DNA from 2 places in the Butyrivibrio sp. XB500-5 genome. Region 2 is predicted to be linked to the other one. Evidence: a T-box and tRNA genes for the amino acid it is inferred to sense, from the RefSeq annotation. Region 2 holds a T-box; the other holds one or more tRNA genes.

Region 1 (9,807 bases), on a different contig from region 2:
TTGGAATGTTGTGAAGATAACCGGATACCGCGTTGGCAGCCGTGATGTTATCATCCTTAAGGCTGTCTTCCGAACCACTTCCGTCAACGATGGGGGAATAGTATCTGTAATCGTTGGGGATAGCTTCATCTATCGTGATTGCACTGCTGTAGTTATCACTTGAATGATTAGCCGGCTCTTCCGGGATATCTGCGTTTATCTCATTGAGAATATAGAAGTTTGCCGTACTGTATGTGACAGTGGGGAGTTTTCTTGTATCGGCGGTAGGCTCTTCGATCTTCGGAGTTTCTACCGGTATATCTGTAACTATAGGAGCATCCACGGGTGTTGTTTTTTCAGGAGTTTCAGTGGGAGTTTCAGCGGGAATTTTCGAGATTTCGGGTGTGGCTTCTTTATCGGAAACTATATTTTTGTTTTTGGTTTCCGTAGGGACAATTTCTTCTTTATCGTTATCTGTATCCTTTTTTTCTTCCGGGATGGGATCTGTGACTGAAGGATCTGAAGTAGATGAGCTGTTTGATGCGGACGAATCGTCCTCTTTTATATCATTTGTATCATTTTCTTCGGTGGTCGTATCGGACCCCGGTGTCTCAGCGTAGGCTATAATCGGCGATAACTGTAATGCCGTAAAACCAAATATGAGAAAAAAAGCCAATAATAGCGCCGCGGATCTGTTCTTTCTCTTAATCATTAAAGTGCTCCCCAAATATTCAAAAAAACATTAAATCGAACATACTCGAATATAATAACACAAAAACTAAACTTTTTGTAAATAATGTCGATAAATTTTATATAGAAATTCTAAAGAGGGGTAAGTCTGTGCTTATGAAGAAAATTATCAGATCAGCATTCGCCGTATTATCGGCATTTGCGCTCACTTTATTCATTATGTTTTCCGAGGTGTGTTCTTTGGAGATTCATGCCGCGGACGATCCTTATACAGCTTTTTCAAAGGCCACTACCGTCTATAACGGTGTGGACTATAAATCTGAGTATAATCCGCTTTTTTATTATCTTAATTATGCCGATTTAAGGCAGGCCTTCGGAACGGATGCCAATAAGCTTATCGAGCACTGGGTTCTTTTCGGAAAAAAAGAGAAGAGAGTTGCGAACAGACTTATCGGTGACAGCACTGAGTTCGTGGTTCCGACCGGAGATGAAGGCGTTGTGGTTATTCCAAAGACCAAGCATGACAACGGTGGAATGACCTACGATCAGGAAATTCAGGCAAGAAGCATTGCCAAGCAGATAGCTGCGGCGATCAATAATGCAGCCGAGGCTTCGGATACTTCAAAGAGCAGCAGTTCTTCTTCGTCAAAGTCTTCCAAATCCAAGTCTAAGACCAAGGAGATAAAAGAGGTTGAGAAGGTAGCATACGCAGCGGGCGTTGTAAAAGCTTATTGCGACCTCGGAACATACACGACGGAAGGAAAGATGTATAGAACGGCTTACGGAGTGTTCATCGGGGGCCAGTATTCATGCGCAGGTTCAACCAGAGCGCTGGGACTTATTCTTGATTATCTTGGAATAAACTGGGTTCATAAGAACATCAATCAGTGGGAAGATCAGTGGTGCCAGGTGATCGTGGACGGAAAAGAAGGCTACGGAGATCCGATGATCGCGGCAGCCGGATACGGTAAGCATCCCAATGAAGGCGGTAATGCCAAGGATGCCGTTTCATACGCAAAGATAAGATATAAATTTGAAGTTGCTACGCAAAAGCCGAAGGCGACGAAGTGATAATTCTTTTTTTGATAGATTAAGATTAAACAGCTATAGAGGACCGAAATGACAACAAGTTTTTTTGACAATAAAAAAAGAATAACGATCGGGCTTAAGGCAGTAGCGGCTCTTCTTTCGATAGCTCTTTTGACAGGGATGTGCAGTGTTAAGGTAAACGCAGCCGGAAATGTTTCGGGAGCAGGCGCAGGAAGCGCTACGGGAGCAACTGTCGGAAGTGTCTCGGGGGCATCCAAGATCGATCAGTCGACGTTTAGAAGGAATGTTGACATAACCACCGTTCATATCGGAAGTGACGTTACCGAGATAACACCGGGCGCGTTCAAGGGGCTTATGAAGCTTCGTTCGATAACGGTGAGCGAGAACAATCCTTTTTATGCTTCTTACAGTGACTGCTTGTATAACAAGGATATGACCGAGCTTTTGTGCTTCCCGCCTCAGCTTGACGGGGCTATGATTCCTTCTTCTGTGACGAAGATCGGAGAATATGCGCTAACGGGCGTCGGAGGAAAGCTCAAGGATGACATCAGAGCGGTCGTTAAGAGCCAGGCGGAGCAGAACCTCAAATTGGAAGATGTTCCCGGAGAGCATTTCATCCATACCAAGTATGGCGTTAAGTGGAGAGAGGCAGACGGAAGCTATTCTGAGCCTGACACTGAGCTTAAAAAGCTCATCGCTTCGGTGCTTGAATTTGCAACGGATGAAACGATGACGCAGAATGCACAGCTTGAGAGGTGCTTTAAATATCTGGTTGATTTTTCATCATATGAAAGAAACAACGAAGTTCCGGTGGGAGATTGGACCGGAGAGTATGCAAAGGACATGCTTATGGAAAGCAAGGGTAACTGCTACAATTACTCAGCGGCTTTTGCTTACATGGCCAAGGGACTTGGGTATGATTCCAAGGTATGTACGGGAACCGTATTGTCATCGCTTGGAGGAAAGACACCTCATGCATGGACAGAGGTTAAGATAAACGAAAACTGGTATGTGTTTGATGCTGAGATGCAGGATGCCAAGGGAGACGGCTATTACAAGCAGACCTATCAGAGTTATCCCGCCAAGCCGCTTGAGAAGGCAGCAGCGATCACTGTCAGTTTTTGAGATTTCGGAAGGAGCTTTTTTATGAGGAGGATATTTGGAATATCAGTCGTATTCTTAGGCGCTCTGGTATGCGTTCTTTTATTTAATATATTATTGTGCGCAATCATGCCTGCTTATAAGGATATGATATCTTCCGCTGCTAAGAACGACTCGAACATTCCCGTTGTCGAAGTGAGCGAAGGAGTGACTATCGTAAAAGAAAACAACGAAGTCAGATACATAACAGACGGCGCCGATTCTTTCAAGGATGAAGATACTTCCATGAAAGCTGCGAACGAATACTTTGACAATTTGGATAAAAAAGACAGCGCAAAAGAAGGCGTGGATTCGGAAGATGATTTCGAGGACGAGCCGGTCATAATAGACAGAACCTACTACGAAGATTGCGGAACGGGTAAGGGATACTGGGTACTGACTTATTCGGATGGCAGAAAGATAGTAGAGTGATGACAATTTTTATCGAGATAGAGCCCAAACTCAGGCTGCTCCTGGGGTTGGGCTTTTTATTTGCGGTGAATAATGTTTGATGATAAACTAAATTGGTTGTGAAATTTAGTTTCAAATATTTGGAGCTTTTTTTGGAGAGTTTGATAATGAAAAAGATGTTATTGGCTTTAGGGGTGATGTCTCTGCTGATAGCTTTTGTAGTTACAGGCTGTCATATGGGGGATAAGGAAAAGCACAAATTCACGGAAGATAAAAACGATACAGAGGATGTAATAGCGTCTGATCTTTCACAGGTTAAGATCGGCGTTTGTATATACCGCTTTTCGGATAACTATATGACTCTTTTCAGACGAGAGCTGGAGTCGTACTTATTGGATCAGGGATTTGCAAAAGAGAATATCGTGATATTGGATTCTGCGGACAGCGAGATTGTTCAGGACAGGCATGTGAGATCGTTTGTTGAAGAGGGTGTCGATGCGCTGATCATCAATCCGGTAGATCCGTCAGATGTAAAGAGTATCACCAATATGGCGGTCGAGGCAGATATACCGCTTGTATACATTAACAGAGAACCCGATGCAGATGAAGAAGTCAGGTGGGAAGAGGGCAAATGGAACGTCACTTATGTAGGCTGTGACGCCAGACAGTCCGGAACCATTCAGGGCAAGATCATTGCAGATCTGGGAATAGAAAACATAGACAGGAACGGCGACGGAGTTGCGCAGTACATTATGGTTGAAGGCGATCCCGATAATGCCGATACGCAGTTTAGGACGGAGTATTGTATTAAGGCGCTCAATGATGCAGGCATCGAGAGTGATTGCGTGTTCAAAGCCTTTGCAGATTGGGACAGGACCGAAGCAGAGAATGTGGTAACCGATGCTTTGCAGAAATACCCCGATGCGGAAGTAATTTTCTGCAACAACGATGCAATGGCGCTCGGAGCTCTTTCCGCTGTAGAGAAAGCAGGAATACGAGCGGGAAAAGAGATTAAGATCGTCGGCGTCGATGCTCTTACCGATGTACTTATCGCGGTACTTGAAGGACAGATGGCCGGAACGGTGTTTAACAACTACGTTCAGCAGGCGCACTCGACTGCGGATGCCGTGACAGCTTACCTTAAGAATGAGAATAACCCGCATTACATTCCATGTGATTACGTGGCCGTAACTGCGGACAATGCACAGACTATACTGGAGAACCTTGCTCACTGATCATGGGTAAGGTTCATTTTTATAGTCTTTTAAGAATCCGAAAATTGTCTATATAGTAAAATATAAATACACCTAATAATACTTTTGATACAGATACTTTTGACAGCGTTGGCGATTCTTTTCCACACGGAGGTAATATGCGCGATACGACACAGATTACCTATGGAGACGGCATCGTGAGCGTAGAGCTTATTTCTGAGAGTAGGAGCGATATTCCGGCTCCGACCATCAGATTTGGAGACTATGAGCAGTTGCTCGAATCCTGTTTTACAAAAAAAGAGCTCGAAGAGATCCTTGAGGGTGAACATGCAAATCTCACCTTTTCTTTTGTTATGTCAGATGAGCCTAAGGAAATAGCCGAATACGATACGCTTTCATCCGCTGTTTCAAGGGCTTCGAAAAACTTCGGTGAGCTTAGTGAAGGAATTGCCCTGGAGGCAAACGCTGTAAAAAGAGTCGATGCGGGAGAGGAGCTTACCATCGATAATCTTGCGGGAAATGTTGAGCTCCAGATTGAGATCCCGCTCTATCTTATCAGGGAAAACAGAGAATACTATCTTATGACGGATTCGCTCGGTGCATGTACGCTGTATGAGGACTATGATACCGAGGCCGACACGCTCTCGGTAAATACAGATACGGTGGGTACGAGTATGCTCCTATATAGGGATACATATCCCGACGTCCCGGTCACTGAGACCGCTACATTCGGAGTAAAACCACAGTTTGTCTTCGGAGGTATCGTCATAATACTCCTGGTGCTCTGGCACTATGTTACCGGCGCCAGAAGACAAAAGCTCAAGGAACAGAGATAAATCCGTGAAAAAAGAGCTGACTGAGTGCGCTAAAACGGCATAACCATGCACGTTATAGCGATTTTTGTAAAAAAAGAAAAAATTCTCGAAAAAGTTATTGCTTTTCTATTTGGCACGATATATAATGGAGAACGTCGTCGGGGTGTGGCTCAGTTGGTAGAGCACTATCTTAGGGAGGTAGGGGCCGCGTGTTCGAATCACGTCACTCCGACTATTTAAAACCGCTCAGTTTGAGCGGTTTTTTTGCGCGTTAAAATGAGACATGCGTGTAAAATAAAACGGACAGCTGTCTGAGTTTACTCAGGAACAGCTGTCCGTTTTATTTTACACATACGGCGAATGCCGCGGCAACGAGCAGCTATGCTGCGAGTCTGTCGGCATGTCTCATTTTTATGCCGGATACGGCGAATGCCGCGTTTCTGTCGGCATGTCTCATCTAAAAAAATCCCCATAAAAACAGCAACAAAAAAACTATTAGAAACCCGCGCAAAATGGTATACTTACAATAGTTGTGTACATTAAAAACATAATAGAAAAGCAGAATAATTATAATGACTGAAATGAAACCTGAAAACTTATTTGGTACAACAGCATATTATGATAAAAACAGTTCCTGCGAGGAACTCGTACAGCTCATTTCGTGCGGTATTCAGCAGGATGAAAAAGGCATTATTTTTCTGAATGAGAACGGACGTTGTATTTACGCCAACAAGCGCGCGTTTACCATGTTCCGTGTTATAGATAATCTTACAATTCTTTACGATACCTTCGATGCGTGGAGGAGGAGCCTCGGCGTTGAGGAAGGAACGACATCTTGGTGCGAGGTTTATAAGACTTCCAACAAAGAGAGACTGTATCACGTAAGATACAAAGTTCTTAATGATAACGGCAAGATCCTCGGAAGCATGTATGTGATCCAGAACGTTTCCGAGTCAATGGACAACGACCTCGGGGAGCAGTACAGACTTACTCATGACGAGCTTACGAGGCTGTATAACAAAGAGGGCTTTTTCGCTGCGGTAAGGAAACTCCTTGAAGAAGCCGAGCCCGATCGTGACTACATCATAGTTTATTCCAACATCAAAGATTTTAAGCTGATCAACCAGCTTTTCGGACTTAATAAAGGCAATGACATCCTCATAAACGTCGCGGATATGCTTTCACAGATGGTAAAAGAGGAGGATGTGTACGGAAGGATCAACGGAGACCAGTTCGCTCTGTGCATGCCCAAGGATCGTTTCGATGAAAAGAAGATCATTGCTTCTGTCAAAGAACGCGCCAGCAGGCTTACCAGCAGGACCTATTCCATTCACGTTCAGCTAGGTGTGTACGAGATATATGACAGACGCATGGACGTGTCTTTTATGTGCGACAGAGCCTATATGGCCTGCAAGACCATCAAGAGAGACAATGTGTGCGAGGTTGCCTGGTACAATGACGACATGCTCATCAATGCTCTCTTGGAAAAAGAAATCCTGTCGAGCTTTGACTTTGCCATCATCAATAAACAGTTTGGCATATATCTGCAGCCACAGCACTATTCCGACAGCAGAATCTTCGGAGCGGAGGCACTGGCGAGATGGCTTCACCCGGAGAACGGAGTTATCGAGCCCGAGGTGTTTATAAGCGTTCTTGAAAGAGCAGATCTTATATACAAGCTTGATAAATATATATGGGAGCTTGCCGCTGCGCAGCTTGCAAAGTGGAAGGGCACCAAGTGGGAGAAACTCTCTATTTCGGTCAACGTATCGCCCAAGGACATCTATTACCTTGATATCAAAAAAGAGTTTGATGACCTTGTGAAAAAATATGATATCAACCCCGCAAGACTCAATATTGAGATTACGGAGACCGCAGTTACAACCGACGTCAACAAGTGCGCCAAGCTTATCATGGACCTTAGAAAGAGCGGTTTCCTCGTTGAGATCGACGACTTCGGCAGCGGCTATTCATCACTTAATATGCTAAAAGATATCAACGCCGATGTTCTCAAGATCGATATGGGCTTTCTTAAAAAGACGGAGGATCATAAGAGAGCCAGGGTAATACTGAACTATACCATAGACATGGCTCATGAGCTTGGAATGGGTGTTATTACGGAAGGCGTAGAGACCAAAGATCAGCTTGCTTTCCTTGAAGAGATGGGCTGTAAGCTGTTCCAGGGATATTACTTTGATATGCCTATGCCCGTTAAGGATTTTGAAGAGAAATACAAGGACGGAGTCTGATAGTTGATTCAAAGACTATTTTGGTTATAATTGTTTTTGCAAAATTCACTTTTATGGAGGAATTGTTATGAAGGGTAAGTTTGGAATTAAGGAAGTAGTTGCTTTAGGAATCGGAACAGCTCTTTTTGTTGTTCTCACCAACGCTCAGATTCCGCTTGTGATCGTACCCAATACCGCACTTCAGGTAAGAATGGCTATTCTTGCATTCTTTTCGGCGGTGTTTGGTCCTTTCGTAGGTGCAGGAATCGGCCTTATCGGACATGCGCTCGGTGATGCGATATTCTACGGCTCTGTTTGGTGGAGCTGGGTTTTCCCTGAGGCTATCGTTGGCGCGGCCATCGGCTTCTTTGCCAAGAAGTTTGCAGTGCAGGAGGGCGGCTTTACAAAGGGTAAGAACATCATTCTCTTTATCCTTGTAAATATAGTGTCCAATGCGGTTGCATGGATTCTCGCAGCACCTGTTTTGGATATCCTGATCTATAAAGAGCCTGTAAATAAGGTATTTGTTCAGGGTATGTTTGCTTTCTTCGGCAACATTCTCATCATCGGAATACTCGGAACACTTCTTATGGTTGCATATTCAAGTATTTCCGGTAAATCATCGAATTTAAAGGCGGAGGAATAATTCATTGGTTGAAAATGCGCCAATTATAGAATTTTCAGACGTTTCCTTTAAGTATCGCGCTCAGCAGGAACCAACGCTGAAAAACATTAATTTAAAAATCTATCCCGGTGAAAAGATACTGATCGCAGGTCAGTCGGGATCCGGTAAGTCAACATTGGCACATTGCCTTAATGCTCTTATCCCCTGTTCATATGCGGGGGATATGAGCGGAACACTCCGAGTTTGCGGCGAAGAACCAAACAAACTCGGAGTTTTTGGCATGTCACAGATAGTCGGAACGGTTCTTCAGGACACGGACGGTCAGTTCATTGCTCTTACTGTTGCGGAGGATCTTGCGTTTGCACTTGAAAATGACAATGTTCCGCAGGAGGAGATGTTCCAAAAGGTTGATGAAGTGTCCGAAAAACTTGAGCTTAAGCCGTTTCTCGGTAATGCGCCGGGAGCTCTTTCGGGTGGACAGAAGCAGAGAGTGTCGCTTGGCGGAGTCATGGCATGTGACGTTAAGATACTTCTTTTTGATGAACCGCTTGCCAATCTGGACCCTGCTACGGGAAAGAAAACAATATCCCTTATCGATGACATTATGCATAACGAGGATATGACGGTAGTGATCATCGAGCATCGCTTGGAGGACGTTCTTTACAAGGATGTGGACAGGGTAATACTGATGGACGGCGGCAGGATTATAGCCGATATGCATCCCGACGAGCTGCTTTGTTCGGATGTTTTGACAGAGAACGGTATCAGAGAACCTCTATATATATCGGCGCTTAAGGCGGCCGGAGCAAAGCTTTCTCCGGATACCCACCCTCAGCATATAGAGGCTATGGATATTGCTCCTTATAAAGATGCGGTAAAAAAATGGTATCATGAGGCGAAGTTCCCCGCTTCCGAGAAGAACAGCGAGACACTTCTTGAAGTTTCGCATCTTAAATACAGCTATGACGAGTCGAGACAGGTTATTGACGATGTCTCTTTTGAAATAAAAAAAGGAGAGATGATATCTCTTGTAGGTAAAAACGGCGCGGGCAAATCAACACTTGCTTCGCTTATCTGCGGCTTTAACAAGCCTGATGGCGGAGTTATCAAGCTAAGCGGAGAAGACATAGCGGATCTGTCTATCAAGCAGCGCGGCGAAAAGATCGGTTATGTCATGCAGAGCCCCAATCAGATGATAAGTAAACCGATGATCTTTGATGAGGTCAGTCTGGGACTTGCTTCCAGAGGCGTACCTGAGGATGAGATCAAGGAGAAGGTTAACGAGATCCTAAAGATATGCGGGCTTTATCCTTTCAGAAACTGGCCTGTTTCAGCTCTTTCTTTTGGGCAAAAAAAGAGAGTGTCAATAGCGTCGATCCTTGTTATGGAACCCGAGCTTCTTATTCTCGATGAGCCTACGGCGGGCCAGGATTACAGGCATTATACGGAGATCATGGAGTTTATTCATGAGATCAGAAAGAAGATGCCGATCACGATCATGATGATCACGCACGATATGCATCTGATGCTTGAATATACCGACAGGGCGCTTGTACTTACTGACGGAAAGCTCCTTATGAACGCTTCTCCCGCAGAAGTCCTGACCGATAACGATGTTTGTGACAGAGCATATCTTAAGAGAACTTCACTTTATG
Region 2 (9,807 bases):
ACCAAGACTCCCGAGGAGATCCTTGGATACTCCGAAGAGATTACGAAATTTCTTTTGGATAAGGGAGCGGAAGCGATAGTTGTAGCGTGTAACACAGCTACCAGCGTAGCCATTAAGGAACTTAGGAAAAGATATGACGTACCGATCCTCGGAATGGAGCCTGCCGTTAAACCTGCAGTCGAAGGAACAGAGCAAAAGAGGATCATGGTAATAGCAACTCCCGTAACCATAAGGGAGGATAAATTAAGAGATCTTCTTCACAGAGTGGATGAAAAGCACAGAGTAGATCTTCTTCCGATGCCAAGACTTGTTGAGTTTGCGGAGAAAGAAGAGTTTGATACAGATAATGTCAGAGATTATTTAAGAGAGCAGTTTTCGGACTACAACACGGAGAATTACTGCGCTCTTGTACTTGGTTGTACACATTTTAATTACTTTAAACCGCTTTACAGAGAATTTTTTGGAAAAGAAACACTTCTTATCGACGGTAATTACGGGACAATTCGACATCTCGCGGATGTTTTGGGACTTTCCTTAACCAATTCCCCTGATAATGTGGTATACTTTGATAGCGCCCACAAGATGTTGTGTGAGTCAAATACGCAGTATTTTTTTTCCGGAAAGAGCATTTCAGATGAGAAAACTCTGGAACACTTGAAAAGACTGCATAACAGGCTTGAAGAAGTGCGAAAAAAATAATAATAATTCTCTTGAATTAATCAATATAATGTATTATCATTAATTTGCAACCACAAGATATAGTTGTGGTTCATTTTATCTATGTGATTGATTTAAAGGGATTGTAAATTGCAAGGGGGTTCTTATGAAGATCATTAAGAGAAGCGGTAAGGAAGTGGCGTTTGACGGCAATAAGATTCTTGCGGCTATCGAGAAGGCTAACAACGAGGTTACTGAGGAGAAAAAACTGACAGCAGGCCAAATCAGTGACATCGAGATGGGAGTCGAGAAGCAGTGCGCTTCATTAACTCGTGCGGCGAGCGTCGAGGAAATCCAGGATATGGTCGAAGACGGCCTTATGAGATCCGGTAAATTCGAGGTTGCCAGAAAATACATCACATATCGTTATAAGCATGCTCTTGTCAGAAAGTCCAACACGACTGATGAGCAGATCATGTCTCTTATTGAGTGCAATAACGAGGAAGTTAAGCAGGAGAATTCCAACAAGAACCCTACAGTCAACAGCGTTCAGAGAGACTACATGGCGGGCGAAGTGAGTAAGGATATTACAAGAAGATTCCTTCTTCCCGAGGATGTAGTCAAGGCACACGAAGCAGGACTTATCCATTTCCATGATTCGGACTATTTTGCTCAACATATGCACAATTGCTGTCTGGTTAATTTGGAGGATATGCTTCAGAACGGAACAGTTATTTCCGAGACAATGATCGAGCGTCCCAAGAGCTTTTCAACTGCCTGCAACATCGCAACTCAGGCGATCGCACAGATTGCAAGCTCACAGTACGGCGGACAGAGTATCACTCTTTCCCACCTTGTGCCGTTTGTGGACGTCAGCAGACAGAAGTTCCGTAAGGAAGTTGCGCTCGAGTTTGAGACTGCCGGAATGAAGATCAACAAGAAGCAGGTCAACGAGATCGCAGAGATGCGCGTCAAGAAAGAGGTCGAGAGAGGCTGCCAGGTAATTCAGTACCAGGTAATCACTCTTATGACTACCAATGGACAGGCGCCCTTCATAACCGTGTATATGTACCTCGATGAGGTCCCGGAAGGTCAGACAAGAGAAGATCTGGCTATGGTCATCGAGGAAATGCTCAAACAAAGAATTACCGGCGTAAAGAATGAGAAGGGTCAGCTCATAACACCCGCTTTCCCTAAGCTCATTTATGTACTCGACGAAGACAATATACATGAAGATTCCAAATACTGGTACTTAACCGAACTTGCCGCTAAATGTACGGCAAAGAGACTTGTTCCCGATTACATCTCAGCTAAGAAGATGAGAGAGCTTAAGGCTGGCGACGTATATCCTTGCATGGGATGCAGAAGCTTCCTTACTCCCGACAATGAGAAGGTTGCAGAGGGTCTTTGCAACAAGGGCAACAAGGCAGGCGCTCTCAATTATGAGGAAGGCCAGCACAAGTACTACGGAAGATTCAACCAGGGTGTCGTAACTCTCAATCTTGTAGATGTAGCTTGCTCATCAAACAAGGATATCGACAAGTTCTGGGAGCTTATGGAAGAGAGAACCGAGCTCTGTAAGAGAGCACTCATGTGCAGACATGAAAGACTTCTCGGAACACCTTCCGATGTAGCACCTATCCTTTGGCAGAACGGAGCCCTTGCAAGACTTAAGAAGGGCGAGAACATAGACAAGCTGTTGTTTGGTAACTACTCAACAATATCACTTGGCTATGCAGGACTTTGCGAATGTACCAAGTACATGAAGGGTGTATCTCACACCGATGCCAAGGGCAAAGATTTTGCAATTCAGGTAATGCAGTTCCTTAACGACAAGTGCGCTAAGTGGAGAGCTGAGACCAATATTTCGTTCTCACTTTACGGAACACCGCTTGAATCCACAACTTACAAGTTTGCTAAGTGCCTTCAGAAGCGTTTTGGAAGCATTCCCGAAGTTACAGACAAGAACTATATCACAAACAGCTATCATGTTCATGTAACAGAGCAGATAGATGCATTTACCAAGCTTAAATTTGAGTCTGAGTTCCAGGCTCTGTCACCCGGAGGAGCTATCAGCTACGTTGAGGTTCCGGATATGACCAACAACATCGATGCGGTTATATCGGTTATGAAGTACATCTACGACAATATCATGTACGCAGAGCTCAACACCAAGTCTGATTATTGCCAGTGCTGCGGTTATGATGGGGAGATCAAGATCGTTACAGATACAGACGGAAAGCTCATCTGGGAATGCCCTAACTGCGGTAACAGAGATCAGAACAAGATGAATGTTGCAAGACGTACCTGTGGTTACATCGGAACACAGTTCTGGAACCAGGGACGCACCCAGGAGATTAAAGAAAGAGTTCTCCACCTCGCAACACCTAAGTGCTGATCCAAACCAAAGTTTCGGCCCGGACAAAGAAACAACAAATAATACCACAATAAACAGCAAGGTCGGAATTATCCGACCTTGTTTTGCCCATAAACAAGATTTTGTTTTGAATAAAAGAAGAGGCGATATGTACTACGGACAAATATATTTTAATGATGTTGCAAACGGAATAGGCTGTAGAACGGCATTCTTTGTAAGCGGATGTACGCACCACTGCAAGGGCTGCTTTAATGAAATGACTTGGGATTTCATGTACGGAAACAAATATACCAAAGAGGTAGAGGATGAGATCGTAGAGTCTTTAAAGCCTGAATATGTAAGCGGTCTGTCGATCCTTGGCGGAGAGCCTATGGAAATCGTAAACCAGAAAGAAATCCGTCCCCTCCTTGAGCGGGTAAAAAAAGAAGTTCCCCACGCCACAATCTGGATCTATTCCGGATACACATGGGAAGAGCTTAACGATAAAGACAACAAGAGATGCCACGGGGAAGATACAGATGCAATCCTTTCAATGATCGATGTTCTCGTTGACGGCAAGTTCGAGCTTGAAAAAAGAAGCCTTCTTCTTAGATTCCGAGGATCGTCAAACCAAAGAGTTATCGATGTTCCCGAAAGTCTAAAAAAAGGAGAAGTTGTCCTTTCTAAGTATAACGACAAAGAGGAATCAAGACTGAGCTGATAGCAACAATTGCAATACGAACAACAATGTAAGCACTTACATCCCAGATGTAGGTGCTTTATTATTTTATATAAAGAGTTGACGGAAGGAGGCAAGTATGAAGAGAGAGAAATTTGACCTACTTACTTTCGGTGAGATTATGCTTCGTCTGTCTCCGCCCGATTATGAGCGAATAACAAGGGGCGATGTTTTTGATAAAAGAGCCGGCGGCTCTGAACTTAATGTCGCATCGGGAGTAGCTCTTTTGGGACTGCGGACGGGAATCATATCGAGACTTCCGCAGAATGCACTGGGAACCTTTATAAAGAACAGGATCAGATTTGAGGGTGTTTCGGATGACTACCTGATATATGATGATTCCCCCGAAGCGAGACTCGGCATCTATTACTATGAGAACGGAGCTGCACCTCGTAAGCCCTCCATTGTATATGACAGGATGAATTCATCGATCACGAGGATTGCTATTGAAGAGATACCTGAAAGCGTCTTAACTGCGACGAGGATGTTCCACACAAGCGGGATCACACTTGCGCTTAACAATAACACCTGTGAAGTAACAACAGAGCTTATTAAGAGGTTCAAAGAAAGCGGAGCACTTGTTTCTTTTGACTGTAATTACAGAGCCAATCTATGGAGCGAAGAGGAAGCCCGCACTGCTATAAATAATATACTTCCGTATGTGGATATTCTTTTTGTTTCGGAAGAGACATCAAGAAGAATGATGCAAAAAAGCGGTGAGCTTGCGGATATTATGAAGAGTTACACAACAGACTATCCGGTAAAGATAGTCTGCACGACACAGAGGGAAGTCATAAGTCCCAGAAAGCATAATTTTACATCAACGATATATGACGCCAAGACTGATAAGTTCTACACCGAGGCGCCCTATAAAGATATCGATGTTATAGACAGAATAGGTTCCGGAGATGCTTATGTATCAGGCGTGCTATACGGAATCCTTAAGTACGGGGATGCCGGCAAAGCGCTTGCCTATGGAAATGCCACATCAAGTGTCAAGAATACCATTCCCGGAGATCTACCGGCCAGTGATCTAAAAGAGATAGACAGTATTATTAAGAATCACTGCGCTAAAGGCCCTATAAGTGAGCTTAATCGCTGAGGGCATAAATAAGCCGATTTACGTTCGCCATAACGTATTTCCATTATAAAAACCTCTATATGCGAGATCCCTCTCGCAGACCCAAAAAAGGACCACCCTCGGTCCTTTTTTGATATAATAATTTCATGACAGTTTATGAGATGCTATTAAAAGAAAAAGATGCTAAATACAAGGAATTTCAAGCTAAGCTTGTTCCAAATATAGCGCCCGAGACAATAATTGGAGTCAGAACGCCCAAGATGCGTGATGTTGCAAAAGAAGTCTTTAAGAGCGATATAAGGGATGAGTTTTTAAGCGAGCTTCCGCATAAGTACTATGAAGAGAACCTTGTTCATTTCTTTGTTGTTTCACTTATCAAAGATTTTGATGAGTGCATTACCGAAGTTGAGAAGTTCCTTCCGTATGTGGATTGCTGGCCGGTTTCAGATCAGGCTACGCCAAAATGCTTTAAAAAGAATCATGGAAAGCTCCTTCCGTATATCAAGAAGTGGATCGCATCAGACCATGTCTACACTGCGCGTTTTGGCATGCGCATGCTTATGAATGAATTTTTGGATGACGATTTCAAAGAAGAATACCTAGAGCTTGTTGCATCCAAAAAGGGCGAAGATTATTACCTTAAGATGATGGTGGCTTGGTATTTCGCGACAGCACTTGCCAAACAATACGACGCGAGCGTTAAATATATTGAAGATCGAAAGCTTAACGAATGGGTCCACAAAAAGGCAATTCAGAAAGCTGTTGAGAGCTTCAGGGTTACAGATAAACACAAAGAATACCTTAAAACATTCAGATGAGATAATCCGGGGATATACTGATCAAAATAATCAGTATATCCCTTAATTATATTCAAAAAATGTCGATATATGATATGAGATAGTTTTGACAAACGGATTTGCCAAAGAGCGTCAAGGAGGATGCATATGTCTATCGAGATCATGAGAGACTTATTTTCATATGAAAAATATGAAAAAGTAGTTGAATCGATATCTAATGCGAACAGCGTGCGGGTTAATAGGAAAGCTGAGCCTAAGTCTGAGCCCGAGGAATCCCTTGCGAAATTAGAATATGAGATGAGAAAAGCGGAGCGAGAAAAGAGCGTAGCAGATCAGAGTATGTGCTATGCAGAGAAACTGCGCGCAGCCAGAAATAAATCCAAAGCAACATCTCTTCAGAAAAAGAAACTCCAATACAATTTCAAAAAAATATCTTCGATGATAATACGAAGTAAAAATAGCGTAAGTGCAAGGAAAGCTGTGCAATCCGCAAGACGTGAAGTAATGAGACTTAAGCGTCTTAAAGGAAGCGGCGAATACGACGAAGAAGAAATACAGCTTGCTATAGATCATGCCAATGCCATGGTCAAAGTCGCCAGAAAGAAAGTTCATCACCTTGAGCAGGAAGAGATGATAGAACGTGGCTCCGTGGGTATCGGCGAAGCGCTTGAAGAGCGTGAAGACGACAGTGTTTCTGAAGATGAGAAAGCATCAGAAGAGGAGATAGACGAAGAGGAAATGCTCGAAGAGCCTTTTGATGATATGGACTTTGAGGAAGAATTCATATTGGAAGGTCCTCAAATACAAGATGTTTCGGTAGATGTTCCGGAGTCAGAAGGTGAAGCATTAACAGAGCTTATGAGTGAGTTTTCGGAAGAGATGGAAAGTATGATGGAAGAGCTTGATCTTACAGATCTTGCAGAAACTATGTACGCTCCCGATCCCAATATGTCCGAAGACGATCTTAAGATGCTTAAGATCAAGCATCGCACCAAGGAACTGAAAGAAATTGCCGAAGCCGACAAGGAATATCTTAAAAAGCTCTTTGCCTATGAGGAATCCAAGAAAAACGGTTCCGCAAATGCTGCAAGCAGTGCGATTTCAGGAAGCTCCGCGCCTGTATTTAAAGCAGGTGCTCAGTCAGTTACTCCTATAATCTCCATGCCCGGAGCGGCAGCAGGAGGAACCACAGTAGCACCCATGTCTCCCGTAGGAATCGATGTCTCCGTATAGAAGAAGGCTTGGTCGTGGCGGAATTGTATCTACGGAAGAATATGGCTTATGCGAAATATGTCTTCCCAGATTTAAAGAGATTGTTTTGTCTTGGCAGTGAAATATAGGCGGAACGCGTCGCCCCTTGACAAGGTACATAAATGTTAATAAAATCATTTTTAAAATAATATGACGTTGAAGAGGATCAGTAACTGCGTAAGCGTTTCAGAGAGAGAGCCGTTGGTGCGAGGCTCTTACGACCAAACAGCGAACCTACCTTGGAGTCCCGTATGAAAATACGGCGTATCCCGCGTTAAGGGTGTTAAATGAAGTGAAACTTGGCAAGAGCTAAGTTTAAATAGGGTGGTACCGCCGAAATCTTCGGTCCCTGTTAGGGACACGAAGATTTTTTTATTCGTGTCTGCTTCAAGTTAACGACCTCGCAAACTGCGAGAACAATCACGAAAAAGGAGAAAAGACATGGCTGACAACAAGAAACTTGTATCAGAGATCACATCCATGGATGAAGATTTCACACAATGGTATACCGACGTATGTATCAAGGCAGACCTCGTAAGCTATTCCAACATCAAGGGATGTATGGTAATTAAGCCTGCGGGCTATGCAATCTGGGAGCTCATTCAGAAGCACCTTGATGCAAGATTTAAGGCAACGGGAGTTCAGAACGCTTACCTTCCCATGTTCATTCCCGAGTCACTTCTTCAGAAGGAGAAGGATCACGTAGAGGGCTTTGCACCTGAAGTTGCATGGGTTACACACGGAGGAATGGAGCCTCTTACAGAGAGATATTGTGTTCGTCCCACATCAGAGACACTTTTCTGCGATTACTACAAGGGAGAGATCCATTCATACAAAGACCTCCCTCAGGTTCTTAACCAGTGGTGCAGCGTTGTTAGATGGGAAAAAGAGACAAGACCTTTCCTTAGAAGCCGTGAATTCCTTTGGCAGGAAGGCCACACAGCACACGCAACATTCGAAGAGGCTGAAGAGCGTACACAGCAGATGCTCAATGTATACGCTGACTTCCTTGAGAATGATATGGCTATCCCTGTTATCAAAGGTCAGAAGACAGATAAAGAGAAGTTTGCGGGAGCAGAGGCTACATACACAGTAGAAGCTCTTATGCATGACGGAAGAGCTCTTCAGAGCGCTACCAGCCACAACTTTGGCGATGGATTTGCAAAGGCATTCGGTATCCAGTATGCAGGTAAAGACAACCAGCTTCACTATGTAAATCAGACTTCATGGGGACTTACAACACGTACTATCGGAGCTATGATCATGGTACACGGAGACAACTCCGGACTTGTTGTTCCTCCTAAGATCGCTCCTATCCAGGTTGTTGTTATTCCTATCCAGCAGAAGAAAGAGGGCGTTCTTGATGCCGCATACGGTATTGCAAAGAGCCTTTCTGATTACAGAGTAAAGACAGACGATACAGACAGAACACCCGGATTTAAGTTCGCCGAGCAGGAGATGAGAGGTATTCCGATCCGTGTTGAGATCGGACCTAAGGATCTCGAGGCAGGTAAGTGCGTACTTGTAAGAAGAGATACAAGAGAGAAGATTGAGTGCGCGATCTCAGACGTAGCAGCTAAAGTCGGAGAGCTTCTTGATCAGATCCAGAACGACATGCTTGCAAGAGCAAAGAAGCACCTCGAGGAGCACACATTCGTTGCTCACAACAAAGAAGAGTTTGCAGAGAACTTCAAAGAAACAAAGGGCTTTGTAAAGGCTATGTGGTGCGGAGACCGCGAGTGCGAAGACAAGATCAAGGAAGAGTTCAACGTAACAAGCCGTTGTATGCCTTTCGAGCAGGAGAACATCTCAGACGTTTGCCCTATCTGCGGCAAGCCTGCAAAGAAGATGGTTTACTGGGGAAGAGCATATTGATCCGGATAACAAAAAGATAATATCAATAATAAAGGCAGTGTGGATTTTCATCATTCCACACTGCCTTATTTTTTTACTTGGTTTTACTTATGTTTTTCCTAGCGTAATACGTCTTTTTGTTGTTGTACATTCTCTGATCCGCCAGCATGAATACTGCGTGAGTATCTTTATCTTCCGCTTCCGATCTGAAAGCGAAGCCGTGAGAAACGCTGTGGTTAATGCCGGGATCTTCTTTATCAAGATCCAAAAGCTTTTTATCCAAAAGATCAAGGAGACTGACAACCTTGTCCTTGTCTATCGAATCGGAGATTACCATAAATTCATCGCCACCGATCCTAAAGCACTCTCCTAAGCCTTTAAAGGTGCTCGAAAGAGCGGATGAGAAGCTCTTAAGAAGCTTATCTCCGGCAGGATGTCCGTCGTTGTCGTTAACCTCTTTTAGTCCGTTCAGATCAAGGCTGACAATACAGAAATCAGAATCGGATTCATCAAGGTCTGCAAGTCTTTTATCAGCGCAGGCTCTGTTGGGGAGCTGCGTAAGAGCATCCTCAAAAGCAATCTGAGCAAGAGAAGCATACTCTTTTCTCTGAGCATATATCCTTGTCATGAAGACGAAGTGATTAAGTAGCTGCGTGATGACAAAGAACATCGCGGTCGCAGGGATCACATTTGTCATGAGGATGTTGTCTCGGCAATCCAGGTTTGGTCTCGTCACATCGGTCAAGGCTGTAAGTATCAGCGATATCGAAAGAAGCGTCAATCCAAACATAAGTATCTGAGTAGTAGGATTCTTGGATTTGGATTTAAAATCAATAAAGTCATAAACGACAAGGAACAAGAAGCTTATCAACGCAAGTAAATAATAAGGGATGATAAAGTGGTGAATATGAACCTTGTCCGTAAGGTGAAGCGCAATGAACAGGAAGCTGAAAGCCAGCGAACCGTATCCCATTATCGAAAGGACAAGTCCGTCATAGCGCTTGTGTAGGCTGTATATAAGTGAATAAATAGTCGGAACAAGCAAATACAGAGCGGAGTACCCGATGAAGGT

What was found. A T-box is a leader RNA that pairs with one kind of tRNA and senses whether it is charged. The one in region 2 lies ahead of proS (proline--tRNA ligase), so its partner is inferred to be a tRNA-Pro.
Region 1: it has a tRNA-Pro gene. The T-box ahead of proS (proline--tRNA ligase) is inferred to sense a tRNA for this amino acid. The anticodon was not compared.

The regions. Positions count from the first base shown of each region.
Region 1 covers NZ_RAIS01000003.1:305,434-315,240, forward strand. Annotated here, with positions in the region: gene D6856_RS07800 (LPXTG cell wall anchor domain-containing protein) at 1-691, opposite strand, end outside; gene D6856_RS07805 (hypothetical protein) at 826-1,740, shown strand; gene D6856_RS07810 (transglutaminase domain-containing protein) at 1,789-2,844, shown strand; gene D6856_RS07815 (hypothetical protein) at 2,866-3,291, shown strand; gene D6856_RS07820 (substrate-binding domain-containing protein) at 3,438-4,505, shown strand; gene D6856_RS07825 (hypothetical protein) at 4,643-5,320, shown strand; tRNA gene D6856_RS07830 (tRNA-Pro) at 5,459-5,531, shown strand; gene D6856_RS07835 (GGDEF domain-containing phosphodiesterase) at 5,872-7,548, shown strand; gene D6856_RS07840 (ECF-type riboflavin transporter substrate-binding protein) at 7,616-8,173, shown strand; gene D6856_RS07845 (ABC transporter ATP-binding protein) at 8,178-9,807, shown strand, end outside.
Region 2 covers NZ_RAIS01000002.1:151,253-161,059, forward strand. Annotated here, with positions in the region: gene murI (glutamate racemase) at 1-699, shown strand, start outside; gene nrdD (anaerobic ribonucleoside-triphosphate reductase) at 824-3,055, shown strand; gene nrdG (anaerobic ribonucleoside-triphosphate reductase activating protein) at 3,183-3,734, shown strand; gene D6856_RS05475 (sugar kinase) at 3,832-4,854, shown strand; gene D6856_RS05480 (DNA alkylation repair protein) at 4,980-5,651, shown strand; gene D6856_RS05485 (hypothetical protein) at 5,778-6,863, shown strand; T-box leader at 7,029-7,235, shown strand; gene proS (proline--tRNA ligase) at 7,323-8,756, shown strand; gene D6856_RS05495 (GGDEF domain-containing protein) at 8,830-9,807, opposite strand, start outside.